2 regions of the Lysinibacillus sp. FSL K6-1151 genome follow, and region 1 is predicted to be linked to the other one. Evidence: a T-box and tRNA genes for the amino acid it is inferred to sense, from the RefSeq annotation. Region 1 holds a T-box; the other holds one or more tRNA genes.
What was found. The T-box of region 1 lies ahead of tyrS (tyrosine--tRNA ligase). A T-box ahead of a tRNA ligase gene usually reads a tRNA of that ligase, here a tRNA-Tyr.
Positions count from the first base shown of each region.

Region 1 (9,141 bases):
CCAGGCTAGAATAGTTGTCATTAAAGTATAATTTGCGCGATTTCCTGAAATTACAATGTTCATTAAATAAATCACCCTTTTAGTTTGATTAGCTTATAGTTAGATAATCTAATTAAACAACTAAAAATTAAACTGTATCAATATAGCTACAGTTTAACGTTCCACCTTTAGTTTTCTTTGTATAGATTTTAATAATTTACTCACTAATTTCTCGAATACTTTTCGTTCATCAGGTTCCAAATCGATTAAATTAGAAGCACATGACGACCAATAAGTCGGTAAAACCTCAGCGATAAAAGTATGCCCTTCATCAGTTAAACTTACATAGATCTTCCTCCGATCTTCTTTACTATGATTCCGTACAACAAGATTTCTCTTTTCTAGCCAATCCAGCATTGATGTTGCTGATGCCCTCGTAATTCCCAATCGTTTAGCTAAAGCAGACGGAGTCGCACGTCTCTCTTCATGTAGTGTCAGCAATAGTAATAAGTCCAATTTACTTTCTGTAATTCCAAAAGGAGCTAACTCATTGTCTGTTACATCTAAAACATGATCACTTAACCATAACAACATTAATCCCAATTTTGCATCTTCTTGATTTGTCTCACTTGAAGAGGACGCCTGAATCAGTTCAATATATGGCTCTACCCCTAACACTGGTAAATCATCTTCATTTGTGTACGTTTTCTTAAGTTTTGTCATTGAATCACCTTTTAATTAGATTATCTAACTATTAACCATTCTAACTATAAAATTAATCTAATGCAAGAACTTTTATTTCCACAAATTTCTTCAAAATAAAGCCACTATTTTTTAGCGCAGACGTATTTCATTATAACGAACAATAATTATTCCCCTCTCATATGATGACAATCTTATGTACTTTAAAATAGTAATTACACCGTTTCAAAATAACATAATCACTACCTTAATAATAAAAACAAAATATCAGTTATTTACTATTCAACTACTCATAAAAATAGAACCATTTTCTAAAAAATATATTTTACTTTCATAGTAAAATATTTTTCAAACCACATTAAATTCAATATTCTTATACAAAACTACTTTCTAAACGCCCTTTCAACACCTTAACTTTTTTGTGAAATAATAACATAAATAAAATGAACAATTTTAATAAAAATACGAGTTGAACTTTTACAAAAAATAGAATACGATGAATTCCGAAAGGTGGTTCACCATCATTCAAGCAATAATAATTTTTTAAAAGGGGTTGGAAATATGTCAGACGTTCTAAAGCAATTTGTTATGCCGAAAACAAACTTATTTGGACCTGGAGCAATTCAAGAAGTTGGTAAACGCTTAAACGATTTAGAAGTGAAAAAGACATTAATCGTAACAGATGAGGGATTACACAAATTAGGTCTCTCAGAACAAATTGCAAACATCATTACAGCTGCTGGAATCGATGTAGCAATTTTCCCTAAAGCAGAACCAAATCCAACAGATCAGAATATTGAAGATGGTGTAGCAGTATATCATGCTGAAAACTGCGATTCCATTGTTTCTCTTGGAGGAGGCAGCGCACACGATGCAGCAAAAGGTATCGGACTTATTGCTTCGAATGGTGGACGCATTCATGACTATGAAGGCGTTGACAAATCACAAAATCCATTGGTGCCATTAATTGCAATCAATACAACTGCTGGGACAGCAAGTGAAATGACTCGATTCACAATTATTACAGATACAGCACGTAAAGTGAAAATGGCCATTGTTGACAAACATGTAACACCGTTATTATCCATTAATGACCCCGAGCTTATGATTGGCTTACCACCGGCTCTAACTGCGGCTACTGGCGTAGATGCATTAACACATGCGATTGAATCCTTTGTTTCTACTAATGCTACGCCAATTACAGATGCATGTGCTGAAAAAGTACTTCAACTCGTTCCTGAATTTTTACCGCGTGCTTATGCGAACGGTGCTGATTTAGAAGCGCGTGAGCAAATGGTGTATGCTCAATTTTTAGCAGGAATGGCCTTTAATAATGCATCGCTTGGCTACGTGCATGCGATTGCTCATCAATTAGGTGGCTACTATAATTTACCACATGGCGTGTGCAATGCTATTTTATTGCCACATGTTTGCCGCTACAATGTAACAGCACGTACAGAACGCTTTGCTCGTATCGCTGAATTATTAGGAGAGAATGTGGAAGGATTAAGTAAACGTGATGCCGCTGAAAAGGCTATTACAGCTATTGAAAAGCTATCACAAGATTTAAATATTCCTAGCGGCTTCCGTGCATTGGGTGCAAAAGATGAGGATATCGAAATCTTAGCGAAAAATGCAATGCTGGATGTTTGTGCTGAGACTAACCCTCGTAAAGCAACACTAGAGGATATTAAACAAATCATTACTAATGCAATGGGGCCTCTTGCGAAAAAAGAGGAGTCACTCGAAGCGGTTGTCCTTTCTTAATCGAGGAATTCATATAAGCCTACCATGACAATAGATGGAGAAAACGCTTGTTTTCTCCACTTTTTTATAGGTTCAGTATACATACATTGTCTATACTAGAAACTCTCGCTATACTTTTCTTAAAAAGAATAGGAGAAAAACGATATGCGTTTAATTTCAATTTGTCCTAGCAATACAGAATTAGTCGCTTATTTAGGGCTGACAGACCAGCTCGTTGGTGTCGATGATTTTTCTGATTGGCCAGCTACGGTTAAAGATTTACCACAGCTTGGACCAGATTTATCCATTAATATGGATGCATTAGAGGCATTACAGCCTGACCTTGTCCTAGCTTCCTTAAGTGTGCCTGGGATGGAAAGAAATATTGAAGCATTGAAAGAAAGAAAGATTCCCCACATCATTTTTAATGCAAACTCACTAGAGGAGATTGCTCAGGACCTTCTGACACTTGGAAGAGCTTGTCATGTGGAAAAACATGCACAGGCCATCGCCGAACAATACATGGATTCTATCGAAAAGATGCGTTCCATTGCACAGACTATCCAAAAGAAACCTACTCTTTATTGGGAATGGTGGCCCAATCCTATTTTTACACCAGGAAAAATAAACTGGCTTACGGAAATTAGTGCTATTGCAGGTGGGGTTAATTTATTTCAAGATGTAGATCTTGCCAGTGTTCAAACGGATTGGGCAGATGTCGTTGAGCGAAAGCCCGACTACATTATGATGGCTTGGGTAGGTGTAGCATTTGAGCGTATACAGCCTGCTAATTTATTAAAACGTCCACATGCTAAAGAGCTACATGCCGTTCAAATGAAAAAGCTTCACGTAATGGAAGAATGGCTGTATTGCCGACCCTCTCCACGGCTGATCGAAGGTGCCTTAAAGCTTGCGAACCTATTGCATCCTAAAGAATATAAACAGATAAAACCTCCAAGCTTCTTATAAATGAAAAAGCAACATCCCCCAAAACAAGAGGATGTTGCTTTTTCATTTATAGAAATTAAACGAACTTCACCATATGATATTTTTTCTTACCACGACGCACAATGCTGAATGCATCCTCTAAACGGTCCTTGGCATCGAATACATATTCTAAGTCCGTCACCTTCTCACCATTTACACTAATCGCACCATTCGATACGTCCTCACGGGCTTGACGTTTTGAGGATGAGATTCCTGCTTCCACAAGAAGGTCTACAATATTTTTGTCCACTTTAGCCATTTCAATAGAAGGAACATCTTTAAATGCATCCTTCATTTCTTCAGCTGAAAGTGCTTTTAAATCCCCTGAGAATAAAGCTGCTGTAATACGAATGGCTTGCTCTAATGCCTCTTGACCATGAATTAAACGAGTCATTTCTTCTGCAAGTGCTTTTTGAGCCTTACGTAAATGTGGTTCTTCTTCTACAGAGACTGCTAATGCTTCAATTTCTTCACGAGAAAGGAACGTAAAGATTTTTAAGTATTTGATCACATCTGCATCAGCAGCATTGATCCAGAATTGGTAGAACTCATATGGAGATGTTTTCTTACTATCTAACCATACAGCACCACCTGCTGTTTTACCGAATTTTGTGCCGTCTGCTTTCGTTACTAAAGGAATCGTAATCCCGAATGCTTTCGTTTCTTCCTCATGTGTTTTACGAATAACTTCTAAGCCTGTTGTAATATTACCCCATTGGTCAGAGCCACCTACTTGTATACGACAATTGTAGTGATTGTATAAATGATTGTAATCAATACCTTGGATTAACGTGTATGCAAACTCTGTAAAAGAGATTCCTGTGTCTAGACGAGAAGCAATCGTATCCTTTGCTAACATGTAGTTTACGTTAATTAATTTACCGTAATCACGTAAAAATTCAATTGTATTGATATTGCCAATCCAGTCGCGGTTGTTCACAAGCTGTGCACCGTTGCCATCTTCTGCAAAATCAAAAATACGTTCTAATTGGCTACGGATTCCTTGGACATTTTTATCGATTTGCTCTACTGTTTGTAATTGGCGCTCTTCTGAACGACCAGATGGGTCACCTATCATCCCTGTTGCACCACCAACAAGTAAAATTGGACGGTGACCAGCTTTTTGGAATCGACGAAGTGTTAACAATGGAACAATATGTCCTATATGCATGGAGTCTGCTGTTGGATCTACTCCACAGTACAAGGATACTGATTGCTCATCTAATAATTTTGCCATGCCTTCTGCATCTGTTTGTTGGTATAGCAAACCACGCCATTCTAAATCTTGTAATAATTCGTTTGTCATATTAATTCCTCCTAAAAATGGTTGAAATGCGTTACGTGTATGGGCTTATTTAAATAAAAAAGTCCCTACACGCAAATAATTGCATGCAGGGACGTTAAGTTACAAACTAACGCGGTACCACCCGGCTTGAAGATGTCATCCATCTTCCACTTCATTCAACCGCCTTTATCGCAGGCGCGCACGTCTAAGCTCCAAGCACGTAATTCGTCTCTACACTATGACCAGTTTTCACCAACCACTGGCTCTCTAAACAGGGAATATAGATACTACTGCAAACTCTTCATCACTAGAAAACTATAAACATTATTCTATACGAATCTATTTCAAAGTCAATAACTATGTTCGAGCTAAAACATTATGTGCTATAATAGACAAGATTTTAGGAGGTCGATACATTGAAAGATTGGATTGAAAAAATCAATGCGAAGATCGATGAATTACTTGAACAAAAATGGATGAAGAAATTACGTATTTCAGGTAGTGTTACCTGGAACTTATTTTTACTATTTTTAGTCTTTGCATTGGTAGGCACTGTATTTGTCGGATCAGTTGGAGCTGGGTATTTCGCTTCTCTCGTAAAAGAAGAGCCATTACGCTCAAAAGAAGAGTTGCGCAATCAAATTTTTAGTTATGAAGAAACCAGTGAAATTTATTTTGCCAACGATATTTATATTGGGAAGTTACGGACAGATTTGGATCGCCGTGAAACATCACTTAGCAATGTAGCACCAGATGTTGTGAATGCTGTTCTAGCAACAGAAGACGAATATTTCCGCGATCATAACGGCATAGTACCAAAGGCGGTTGTTCGTGGTTTATTACAAGATGTCACTAACTCTGCTACGCAAACAGGTGGATCTACCCTTACTCAACAGCTTATTAAAAACCAAGTACTAACAAACGAAGTATCCTATGAACGTAAAGCTAAGGAAATCTTACTGGCAATGCGTTTAGAACATTTTATGACGAAGGAAGAAATATTAGAGGCTTACTTAAATATTATTCCGTACGGTCGTAACTCTTCAGGTCGAAATATCGCTGGTGTTGAAACAGCCGCTGAAGGGATTTTTGGTGTGAAAGCTAAAGAATTATCTCTTCCACAAGCTGCTTACATAGCTGGTATTCCACAGGCACCATTTGCCTACACACCTTTTACGAATACAGGTGAACTGAAAAGTGAAGAAGCTTTAAAGCCGGGTATTGATCGTATGAAAACGGTACTATATCGTATGAAAGAAGCTGGTTATATTGACGACGCGCAATACAAAGAAGCTTTAGATTATGATATAGCGGCAGATTTCCGCGGACCAGAAATGCGTGCGGAGGATCGTTACCCATGGCTAACATATGAGCTTGAAGCTCGTGCAAAAGAAATTATTGCAGAGAAACTAGCAAAAGAAGATGGGGTTGACCCAGAACGATTAAAAGCAGAAAAAAAACTAAAGGATAAATACACAATTTTAGCAGATCGTGATGTTCGTTCAAAGGGCTATCGTATTTACTCAACCATTAATAAAGATATGTATGATTCCATGCAAAAGGCCGCGAAGGACTTCCAGTATTACGGTCATACGTATACTGGTAAAGGAAAAGATCCTGTCACTGGTGAAGAAATAGATATTGAGATGCCTGTACAAGTGGGCAGTATTTTAATAGAAAATACTACAGGGAAAATTTTAAGCTTTGTCGGTGGTCGAGACTTTAAAACAACACAAGTAAACCACGCTACACAGGCTTTTCGCTCTAACGGTTCTACTATGAAGCCATTACTTGTTTACGCTCCTGCTATAGAATATGGGGTAATCGGTGCAGGTAGCCCACTCGTTGATGTGAAATTCTCGATTGGTTCCTGGAGTCCAAGTAACTATATTACGAGTGATGAACGAGGTCTTATTCCAGCTCGTGAGGCATTAGCAGACTCTCAAAATATTTCAGCGCTCCGTTTATATAATGACATTATTAATAGACGCCCTGCTGATTTATTAGTAAAAATGGGATTCACAAAATTACATCCTGATGATTTTACAAACTTAGCAACGGGTATCGGTGCTTTAAGTGAAGGGACTACTGTTGAAGAAAACACAAATGCCTTTGCAACTTTTGCAAATGGTGGACAATTCATTGATGCTTATATGATTGATCGAATTGAAGACCAAGAAGGAAATATTGTTTATCAACATGAAGTGGAACCTGTCCAAGTGTTCAGTCCCGAAACATCTTATATCGTGACAGATATGTTACGTGATGTTCTAACGAAGGGAACAGGGACAATGGCACGAAATACGTTAAAATTCTCTTCTGATTTCGCTGCAAAAACAGGGACTTCTCAAGAGTATAAAGATGTTTGGTTAGTTGGCTATAATCCAAATGTATCCCTTGGTGTTTGGATGGGGTACGATCAGCCTCGTACACTTTATGCATTTAACAATACGTATTTACAGCCAAGTGTTCGTGTCAATAAGCTATGGGGCACTTTAATGAATGCTGTTTATGATGCAGACCCTCAATTAATTGATCCGCCGACAAGCTTTAAGGCGCCTAAAAATGTTGTGACTGCTTCATTCTGTGGTATTTCAGGTATGGCACCTTCTGCCGCTTGTGCAAACGCAGGTCTTGTACGTTCAGATTTATTTAATGCGAAAGTATTTTTACCGTCACAGCCTGATGATAGCTTAGCATCTTCAAGTGTTGTAACGATTAAAGGAAAAACCTATAATGCTCTGCCAAATACACCAGCAGAATTTGTTAAATCAGGTGGTGCAGGCATTAATCAAGCATTTATCAAACGAATGCTAGGAAGACTTGGTGGTAACCCAGCTAGTCTATTACCAAAGAATTCAACATTGTCGAATTCATCTGTATCAGCAGTTGATTTCCCAGCGGACGATAGCCCACCAGCAGCTGTAACAGCTACAGTAAATGGCTCGACATTATCATGGTCAGAGTCATCAAATGATGTTGTTGGTTATCGTATCTACAACGTTACGAATGGTGGTAACACACTTGTAACGTCTGTGCTAGAGTCAACACAAAGTATCTCTGTTGCTAGTGGACAAGCATATGTTGTGGTCGCTGTAGACATTACAGGTCTAACATCACCACAGTCTAATGTTGTTTCTACTGGTGGTAGCGAAAATGAACCTGACCCAGAGGAAAACGAGCAAGAACCAATTCCACCAACAACGCCACCTACAAATGGCAATGGCTCTGGTAGTAACGGTAATGGTTCTAATAATGGGAATGGCTCTAATAATGGCAACGGCTCTGGTAATAACGGCAACGGCTCTAATAACGGCGAGGGCTCTGGTAACAATGGCAATGGAACTGAAAACCCGGAAGATGGCTCAAATGGAGGAGACAATGGCAACACCCCCCCTCCTGACACATCAACAACAAGACGCTAATCTATGTTGCTTAGCATAAAGCAATCGAATAAAACAATCTAGCTAAACAGACTTACTACATCATTACTTATGAATTGTAGTAAGTCTGTTTTTTTGTCATTATAAAGAGGACTACTATTTTGAAGGGGTGGAAAAATATGAACATATTAGTTTTAGGAGGCACACGTTTTTTTGGTAAAAAGCTGGTGGAACTTTGTATTCAAAATGGACATGATGTAACGATTTTAACACGTGGTCAAAGCGGTAATCCCTTTGGTACAAATGTTAAGCAATTAGTGGCCAATCGTAATGATCGCGACGCTTTAGCACAGGCACTAGCTAATACTACATGGGATATTGTTTATGATAATATTTGCTATTCTCCCAACGAGGCACAAGCAATTTGTGAGCTATTAAAGGGGAAAACTAAAAAACTGGTTTTCACCTCTACTCTTTCAACCTATGAAGTAGATGGAAAGATGAAAAAGGAAGAAGACTTTGACCCATTCCAGTATCAAATTCGCATGGGTCAACAAGAGGAATTTTCTTATGGCGAGGGCAAACGACAAGCAGAGGCTGTCTTATTTAAAGAGGCTTCGTTCCCAGTTGTCGCTGTACGTTTTCCGATTGTGATGGGGGAACATGACTATACACATCGTTTACATTTCCATGTTGAACGTATTTTACAGGATCAACCGATCACTCTACCAAACATAGATGCAAAAATGAGCTATATTACAGATGAGGAAGCAGCTGCATTTTTATATTTTACTGGTGTTACTCCTATAGAAGGTCCATACAACGCTACTGCGTCTGGTACTATATCACTTAAGGATCTAATAGCTATGATTGAAGAGATAAGTGGTAAGCGTGCAAAAATTTCACTTATTGGCGGAAATGAGGAATCACAGTCACCCTACGGAGTTCCTGCAGACTGGTATATGTCGAATGAGAAAGCAGAGAAAGCAGGATTTACATTTAGTCAGCTTGAAAAGTGGCTACCCGAATTAGTGAGCACTTTAGTAAAACAGCTCCAAT
Region 1 covers NZ_CP152040.1:3,470,527-3,479,667, forward strand. Annotated here, with positions in the region: gene MHI04_RS16630 (MFS transporter) at 1-63, opposite strand, end outside; gene MHI04_RS16635 (MarR family transcriptional regulator) at 154-702, opposite strand; gene MHI04_RS16640 (iron-containing alcohol dehydrogenase) at 1,243-2,448, shown strand; gene MHI04_RS16645 (cobalamin-binding protein) at 2,593-3,396, shown strand; gene tyrS (tyrosine--tRNA ligase) at 3,452-4,720, opposite strand; T-box leader at 4,805-5,013, opposite strand; gene MHI04_RS16655 (transglycosylase domain-containing protein) at 5,116-8,124, shown strand; gene MHI04_RS16660 (NAD-dependent epimerase/dehydratase family protein) at 8,262-9,141, shown strand, end outside.

Region 2 (9,141 bases), 950 kb from region 1:
GGGATGACGTCAAATCATCATGCCCCTTATGACCTGGGCTACACACGTGCTACAATGGACGATACAAACGGTTGCCAACTCGCGAGAGGGAGCTAATCCGATAAAGTCGTTCTCAGTTCGGATTGTAGGCTGCAACTCGCCTACATGAAGCCGGAATCGCTAGTAATCGCGGATCAGCATGCCGCGGTGAATACGTTCCCGGGCCTTGTACACACCGCCCGTCACACCACGAGAGTTTGTAACACCCGAAGTCGGTGAGGTAACCTTTTGGAGCCAGCCGCCGAAGGTGGGATAGATGATTGGGGTGAAGTCGTAACAAGGTAGCCGTATCGGAAGGTGCGGCTGGATCACCTCCTTTCTAAGGATTATTTCGGAATACAAACCTAGGGTTTGTAAGATTACGTTTTGCGTTCAGTTTTGAAGGTTCATTCTTCTGAATGAATTACTTCTAATTATGTGCTCCTGTCGCTACGCTTTCGTCGCAAAGCTGCGAGATGTAGAAGCAGGCAGTAGCTTTGTTCTTTGAAAACTGGATAAAACGACATTGAAATTGTAACAAACACATTTATTTTTTTTAAGTTTTTTATAGGCTTAATAACATTAAGAGGTTTCCGATATTTTTATTGAAAGCCGTTAGGTTAAGTTATTAAGGGCGCACGGCGAATGCCTTGGCACTAGGAGCCGAAGAAGGACGGCACTAACACCGATATGCTTCGGGGAGCTGTAAGTGAGCTTTGATCCGGAGATTTCCGAATGGGGGAACCCACTACGTTTAATCGCGTAGTATCTTGACGTGAATACATAGCGTCTTGAAGGCAGACCCAGGGAACTGAAACATCTAAGTACCTGGAGGAAGAGAAAGAAAAATCGATTCCCTGAGTAGCGGCGAGCGAAACGGGAAGAGCCCAAACCAAGAGGCTTGCCTCTTGGGGTTGTAGGACACTCAATACGGAGTTACAAAAGAGCGAGTTAGATGAAGCGACTTGGAAAGGTCCGCCAGAGCAGGTAAAAGCCCTGTAGTCGAAAGTTCGTTCTCTCCTGAGTGGATCCTGAGTACGGCGGAACACGTGAAATTCCGTCGGAATCCGGGAGGACCATCTCCCAAGGCTAAATACTACCTAGTGACCGATAGTGAACCAGTACCGTGAGGGAAAGGTGAAAAGCACCCCGGAAGGGGAGTGAAAGAGATCCTGAAACCGTGTGCCTACAAGTAGTTAGAGCCCGTTAATGGGTGATAGCGTGCCTTTTGTAGAATGAACCGGCGAGTTACGATTACGTGCGAGGTTAAGCTTTAGAAGGCGGAGCCGCAGCGAAAGCGAGTCTGAATAGGGCGAAATAGTACGTGGTCGTAGACCCGAAACCAGGTGATCTACCCATGTCCAGGGTGAAGGTAAGGTAACACTTACTGGAGGCCCGAACCCACGCACGTTGAAAAGTGCGGGGATGAGGTGTGGGTAGCGGAGAAATTCCAATCGAACTTGGAGATAGCTGGTTCTCTCCGAAATAGCTTTAGGGCTAGCCTCGTGATGAGAATACTGGAGGTAGAGCACTGTTTGGACTAGGGGGCCATCCCGGTTTACCGAATTCAGACAAACTCCGAATGCCAGATATTTATACACGGGAGTCAGACTGCGAGTGATAAGATCCGTAGTCAAAAGGGAAACAGCCCAGACCACCAGCTAAGGTCCCAAAGTAATCGTTAAGTGGAAAAGGATGTGGCGTTGCACAGACAACCAGGATGTTGGCTTAGAAGCAGCCATCATTTAAAGAGTGCGTAATAGCTCACTGGTCGAGTGACGCTGCGCCGAAAATGTATCGGGGCTAAACGATTCACCGAAGCTGTGGATTGACATCTACGATGTCAGTGGTAGGAGAGCGTTCTAAGTGCGTTGAAGTCAGACCGGAAGGACTGGTGGAGCGCTTAGAAGTGAGAATGCCGGTATGAGTAGCGAAAGACGGGTGAGAATCCCGTCCACCGTATGACTAAGGTTTCCTGAGGAAGGCTCGTCCGCTCAGGGTTAGTCGGGACCTAAGCCGAGGCCGATAGGCGTAGGCGATGGACAACAGGTTGATATTCCTGTACCACCTCCTCACCGTTTGAGAAATGGGGGGACGCAGTAGGATAGGGTAAGCGCGCTGTTGGTTATGCGCGTCCAAGCAGTAAGGCGTGTGTGTAGGCAAATCCGCACACTGTAACGTTGAGCTGTGATGGCGAGTCCGTATGGACGAAGTTCCTGATTTCACACTGCCAAGAAAAGCCTCTATCGAGGTGAGAGGTGCCCGTACCGCAAACCGACACAGGTAGTCGAGGAGAGAATCCTAAGGTGTGCGAGAGAACTCTCGTTAAGGAACTCGGCAAAATGACCCCGTAACTTCGGGAGAAGGGGTGCTCTTGAGCGTGCAAGCGCATGAGAGCCGCAGTGAATAGGCCCAGGCGACTGTTTAGCAAAAACACAGGTCTCTGCAAAACCGTAAGGTGACGTATAGGGGCTGACGCCTGCCCGGTGCTGGAAGGTTAAGAGGAGTGGTTAGCGCAAGCGAAGCTGCGAATTGAAGCCCCAGTAAACGGCGGCCGTAACTATAACGGTCCTAAGGTAGCGAAATTCCTTGTCGGGTAAGTTCCGACCCGCACGAAAGGCGTAACGATCTGGGCACTGTCTCAACGAGAGACTCGGTGAAATTATAGTACCTGTGAAGATGCAGGTTACCCGCGACAGGACGGAAAGACCCCGTGGAGCTTTACTGTAGCCTGATATTGAATTTTGGTACAACTTGTACAGGATAGGTAGGAGCCAGAGATCTCGGAGCGCCAGCTTCGAAGGAGGCGTCGGTGGGATACTACCCTGGTTGTATTGAAATTCTAACCCATGCCCCTTAGCGGGGCAGGAGACAGTGTCAGGCGGACAGTTTGACTGGGGCGGTCGCCTCCTAAAAGGTAACGGAGGCGCCCAAAGGTTCCCTCAGAATGGTTGGAAATCATTCGTAGAGTGTAAAGGCACAAGGGAGCTTGACTGCGAGACCTACAAGTCGAGCAGGGTCGAAAGACGGGCTTAGTGATCCGGTGGTTCCGCATGGAAGGGCCATCGCTCAACGGATAAAAGCTACCCCGGGGATAACAGGCTTATCTCCCCCAAGAGTCCACATCGACGGGGAGGTTTGGCACCTCGATGTCGGCTCATCGCATCCTGGGGCTGTAGTCGGTCCCAAGGGTTGGGCTGTTCGCCCATTAAAGCGGTACGCGAGCTGGGTTCAGAACGTCGTGAGACAGTTCGGTCCCTATCCGTCGTGGGCGTAGGAAATTTGAGAGGAGCTGTCCTTAGTACGAGAGGACCGGGATGGACACACCGCTGGTGTACCAGTTGTCTTGCCAAAGGCATCGCTGGGTAGCTATGTGTGGACGGGATAAGTGCTGAAAGCATCTAAGCATGAAGCCCCCCTCAAGATGAGATTTCCCATTACGCAAGTAAGTAAGATCCCTCAAAGACGATGAGGTAGATAGGTTCGAGGTGGAAGTGTGGTGACACATGGAGCTGACGAATACTAATCGATCGAGGACTTAACCAAAACGTTTGAACCATTCAATGAACCGTTTATCCAGTTTTGAAAGAATAATTTCTTTTATGAAGGGTTTCAAGATACGAGTAGTTCGAGGAAGCAATAAAGAGAGGGAAGGAGCGTACTCAAGTACGTGACTGACTGAACGACAGAAGCTGACGAAGAAATGCGATGTATATTGAAAGCCGACCATAGTCTAGTGATGATGGCAAAGAGGTCACACCCGTTCCCATACCGAACACGGAAGTTAAGCTCTTTAGCGCCGATGGTAGTTGGGGGCTTCCCCCTGTGAGAGTAGGACGTCGCTAGGCGCAAAAAGTCGCTGCTGATACACTCAGTAGTGGCTTTTTTTACTTAAGCTAACTAATAAATTGAGATGATTTATAAAAATATAAAAAAGAAGGCATGCCTTAAGTGGAATGCCTTCTTTTTTGATATTTAATGTGTTTGAACAGTGGCAGCTCGTAGTTCAATGCGGCGAATTTTTCCGGATGTTGTTTTTGGTAACTCATCAATAAAAACAATACTACGAGGGTATTTATACGGTGCTGTTAACGCCTTTACATGCTCTTGTAACTCCTTTGTTAACTCGACTTCATCTCGCTCTTTGAAGCTCTCTCGTAAGATAACAAAGGCCTTCACAATATGGCCTCTAATTTCATCTGGTGCAGCAACAACTGCACATTCTTGTACAGCTTCATGTTTGTTTAATGCATCTTCAACTTCGAATGGACCAATCGTATAACCAGAAGATATAATAATGTCATCTCCACGACCTTCAAACCAGAAATACCCATCTTCATCACATTTAGCTTGATCGCCCGTAATATACCAATCACCGCGAAATGCAGCTTGCGTTCGTTCTGGCTCTTTGTAATACTCCTTAAATAGAGCTGGTGAGGATTTGTGGATGGCAATATCGCCAACCTCTCCTACAGGTGCTTCATTTCCTTCATTGTCGATAATACGTACAATATTACCTGGAGTTGGAACACCCATGGATCCAGGGCGTAATTCAGTGTTTTCGAGTGTACCAATTAATAATGTATTCTCTGTCTGTCCATAGCCATCACGTACTTTTAGCCTGAAACGATTCATAAATGTTTCAATGACTGGGCGATTTAACGGTTCACCAGCAGAGACTGCACTACGGAGGGATGAAAGATTATAGTCTTGCAAATTATCAATTTTCGCCATAATACGATATTCAGTTGGTGTGCAGCAAAGGACATTTATTTTTTCATCTTGTATGAGCTGAAGGTACGTTTTTGCATCGAATCCACCATGATAAACAAATGCAGTAGCACCGAGCATGATTGTAGATAAGAAAGGGCTCCAAATCCATTTTTGCCAGCCAGGAGCTGCTGTAGCCCATACTAAGTCGCCTTCACGTACGCAGAGCCATTTTGAAGCAGCTGTTCGAATATGCGCATATCCCCAGCCATGTGAATGTACTACACCTTTAGGTTTCCCAGTTGTCCCAGATGTATAGGAAAGGAACGCCATGTCATCACGTTTAGTAGCTACTGCTGTAAATGTAGTTGGCTGTGTGCTTGCCAGTACATCTAAAGAAGCCCAATCGCCTTTTGCAGTACCAATAACTAATTTGTTCTTTAATGTGTCTACAGTAGAAGAAATTTGGTCAACCTCACCTGTAAATGCTTCATAGGCAATAACTGCACTAGCAGAAGAGTGCTCCATGCGATATTCTAAGTCACTTGCACGTAGCATTTCTGAACATGAAATAGGCACGATGCCAGCCTTTAAACAGCCAAGAAAAACAAAATAGGCTTCTGGTAGGCGAGGAATAATAACTAGAACGCGATCTCCCTTTCGAAGTCCTGTCTCTGTAAAAGCATTTGCGTATTGATTCATTTTTTGGACAAGCTCTACATAGGAAACTGTTCGTCTCTCTTGTTGCGTATTTAACCAGCGTATTGCTTGGCGATCACTATCTTGTGAAAACTTTTCTAATTCCTCTGTGATATTATAAAATTCAGGTGCAATTAAATCATTTGTTACCATCCGAATATTCCTCCCCCAAGAAATTTGATAGAAAATTCTTAAAACTATTTTTATTTTAACAATTGCAATAATATACAGCAAGAATATTTAGCACGCAAAATAGAAATATTAGATTTAATAGAGAACTATTATGCTTTTGGATTAATTTTTAAACCTACTTCGACAAAAAATATAAAAATTTTCATAAAATATGTTGCATAATTTATAATGCTTGCTATAATAATAAATGTACTTAAGAGGTTGTCTAAAACCGAAGTGAATAGTATCGTTCCGAAGTAGCTCAGTTGGTAGTAGCACCTGACTGTTAATCAGGTTGTCGCAGGTTCGAGTCCTGCCTTCGGAGCCATTTTTTTGCCCATTTTTAAGAAGCTGTTATACATAAAAAAAGTTATAAAAAAGTATTGCAACTATTAAGAAATGATGTTATTATAAATCTTGTCTTGTTTGAGACGTGATACTGGCCCCTTGGTCAAGTGGTTAAGACACCGCCCTTTCACGGCGGTAACACGGGTTCGAATCCCGTAGGGGTCACCATTTAAAACATAGGCTTTATAAAGAAAAATAAACTGTGATATAACACCTGTTTCTATGGAGGATTAGCTCAGCTGGGAGAGCATCTGCCTTACAAGCAGAGGGTCGGCGGTTCGAGCCCGTCATCCTCCACCATTATTGTGTTATTTCGGAGGGGTAGCGAAGTGGCTAAACGCGGCGGACTGTAAATCCGCTCCTTAGGGTTCGGCGGTTCGAATCCGTCCCCCTCCACCAGTTTTATAAATGATTGGGGTATAGCCAAGCGGTAAGGCAACGGATTTTGATTCCGTCATGCCTAGGTTCGAATCCTAGTACCCCAGCCATTTTTCTTTGATGAGCCATTAGCTCAGTTGGTAGAGCATCTGACTTTTAATCAGAGGGTCGAAGGTTCGAGTCCTTCATGGCTCACTTTTTTAGAATAAAGTATATTCAAAAGTGTTATAATAACTATAGATAACTAATCTCTTACTGAAAACAGTAGGAGATTTTTTTATGTTATCAAAAATTGAATAAATATGCACTTTTTTGTCTAGTTGAGCCAAGTGGTATCTAGGCTTTACAATAATATTATAACTTTTAGGGGGTATAAAAACATGAATAAATTTAATATTTCTATTATTGGAGTACCAACAGACTATGGACAAACACGTCGTGGCGTAGATATGGGGCCAAGCGCGATTCGCTATGCAGGCGTTGTGGAACGTTTGGAGGCTATTGGACATGAAGTACAAGACCAAGGGGATATTCGTGTCAGTCAAAAACTTGCAGACGCACCTGTCGATGAGAAATTACTGAATTTAGAGGAAGTTGTAGATGTTAGCACGGCTTTAGCTAATAGCGTGCATGAAGTAGTAGAACAAAATAAGTTCCCACTTGTATTTGGTGGAGACCATAGTATTGCTATTGGCACACTAGCTGGATTAGGTGAGCATTATAAAAATCTTGGCGTTATTTGGTATGATGCTCATGCAGATTTAAATACACCTGAAACAACACCATCTGGCAACATCCATGGGATGCCATTAGCAGTTAGTATTGGACTAGGTCATGAGCGATTAGTGCAAATTCGTAATTATGCACCGAAAATTAAACCAGAGAACGTTATTATTATCGGAGCTCGTTCAGTAGATCCTGGTGAGCGTGAGTTAATTCGTCAACAAGGGATTAAAGTATATACAATGCACGAGATTGATCGACTTGGTATGACGCGTGTCATGGAAGATGCACTTGCTTACTTGAAAGAACGTAATGTTGATGGATTACATCTATCACTTGATTTAGATGGCTTAGATCCGCTTTACACGCCAGGAGTTGGTACACCCGTTCCTGGAGGAATTACGTATCGAGAAAGTCATTTAGCAATGGAAATGTTACAAGAATCAGGGATGCTAACATCAGCAGAGTTTGTAGAAGTAAACCCAATTTTAGATGAGAAGAATACAACAGCAAATGTGGCTGTTGCATTAATGGGATCTTTATTCGGAGAGACACTAGTTTAAAGAAAATTTGACAAAAAATTGCCTGTTGCCACATTGCATAAAAATCTTTTGTTATAATTGAATTAAAACGAAACTTTTCTTATCGATGGGTCGTATAGTATAAGACAGTTGTAAAGGTGGAGAAGTCAACACAATGGATGCGTTAGTAAACAAGAGAATAAAACAAGTGCTTAAAGGCGATCAAAACGCATTTGCCGATATTGTGAGTCTCTATCAGCACAAACTGTACCAAGTATGCTATCGAATGTTAGGCAACAAACAAGAGTCTGAAGACATTGCTCAAGAAGCTTTTGTGCGTGCTTATATGAATTTGCATACTTTTGATCAGAAAAGAAAGTTTTCGACGTGGCTTTATCGCATAGCGACAAACCTCTGCATTGACCGTATTCGCAAAAAGAAACCGGATTATTATTTAGATGCAGAAGTAGCTGGTACAGAAGGGCTTGATATGTATTCGCAAATCGCAGCAGACGACCAGCTACCAGAGGAGCAGTTAGAGCAAATGGAGCTGCAAGATCGCATTCAATATGAAATTGGACGATTGCCGGATAAATACCGTTCGGTTATAGTATTGAAATATATAGAAGAGTTATCGTTACAAGAGATTAGCGAGATTTTAGATATGCCGCTTGGAACGGTGAAAACGAGGATTCACCGCGGACGTGAGGCATTACGTAAGCAATTAAACAATCTGTAGGAGGGGGAGCGTCATGAATACTTGTCCAGAGCATATTATAGACTATATGCATGATTATTTAGACGGTGACATTAGTCGTGAGCATGAGCAAGAGTTGAAACAACACTTGCATACATGTAATGATTGTAAACAGTTGATGCAAGAATTGAGTGAAACAATCGCCTTTGTGAAGAGTGCTTCCCATATTACAGCGCCTCCGGATTTTGAAGCAGCAGTGATGGCTCGTTTACCAAAACCAAAAAGTCGAGTAGGTATACAAAAATGGATACGCCGGCATCCGTTCTTTGTGGCAGCAGCAGTATTTTGCTTATTCATGAGTGCTACATTGATGGGTAGCTTTATGGATGACCAGCATTTTTCAGTGACCAAACAACCGAACTTAGTTGTTGATGGTCAAACGGTGATTGTACCTGAAGGAGAAGTAGTGAAGGGCGATATTGTTGTTAAAAATGGTGATTTGGTTGTTGAAGGTGAAGTTGATGGCAATGTCACAGTAATTAACGGGCAATATATGGCGTCTTCAGCGGTAGTTTCAGGCAAAATTGAGGAAATTGACGAAGTATTTGAATGGTTATGGTATACGATTAAAAATTCTGTAAAAACGGCCATGACATTTGAGGAAAAAGATGAAACTAAATAACACTCTATACGTCCTAAAAAATAGTGCACGTGAGAGGCTGAAAGGTCTACTCTTATGAGTAGACTTTTTATTTGAAAAAAGTTACATTTGTTAAGAATGTGATATACTTGAATGTGTATGGATTCGCAATGAAAAGTGGGGGATGCCACGTGCAAATTATCGAACATTTCACGGATTTAACACCTGTGAATATT
Region 2 covers NZ_CP152040.1:4,420,753-4,429,893, reverse strand. Annotated here, with positions in the region: rRNA gene MHI04_RS21485 (16S ribosomal RNA) at 1-358, shown strand, start outside; rRNA gene MHI04_RS21480 (23S ribosomal RNA) at 637-3,564, shown strand; rRNA gene rrf (5S ribosomal RNA) at 3,751-3,866, shown strand; gene MHI04_RS21470 (acyl--CoA ligase) at 3,994-5,580, opposite strand; tRNA gene MHI04_RS21465 (tRNA-Asn) at 5,850-5,926, shown strand; tRNA gene MHI04_RS21460 (tRNA-Glu) at 6,040-6,114, shown strand; tRNA gene MHI04_RS21455 (tRNA-Val) at 6,171-6,246, shown strand; tRNA gene MHI04_RS21450 (tRNA-Tyr) at 6,262-6,345, shown strand; tRNA gene MHI04_RS21445 (tRNA-Gln) at 6,360-6,434, shown strand; tRNA gene MHI04_RS21440 (tRNA-Lys) at 6,447-6,519, shown strand; gene rocF (arginase) at 6,705-7,610, shown strand; gene sigW (RNA polymerase sigma factor SigW) at 7,744-8,307, shown strand; gene MHI04_RS21425 (anti-sigma factor) at 8,321-8,947, shown strand; gene cdaA (diadenylate cyclase CdaA) at 9,097-9,141, shown strand, end outside.
Region 2: it has a tRNA-Tyr gene. The T-box ahead of tyrS (tyrosine--tRNA ligase) is inferred to sense a tRNA for this amino acid. The anticodon was not compared.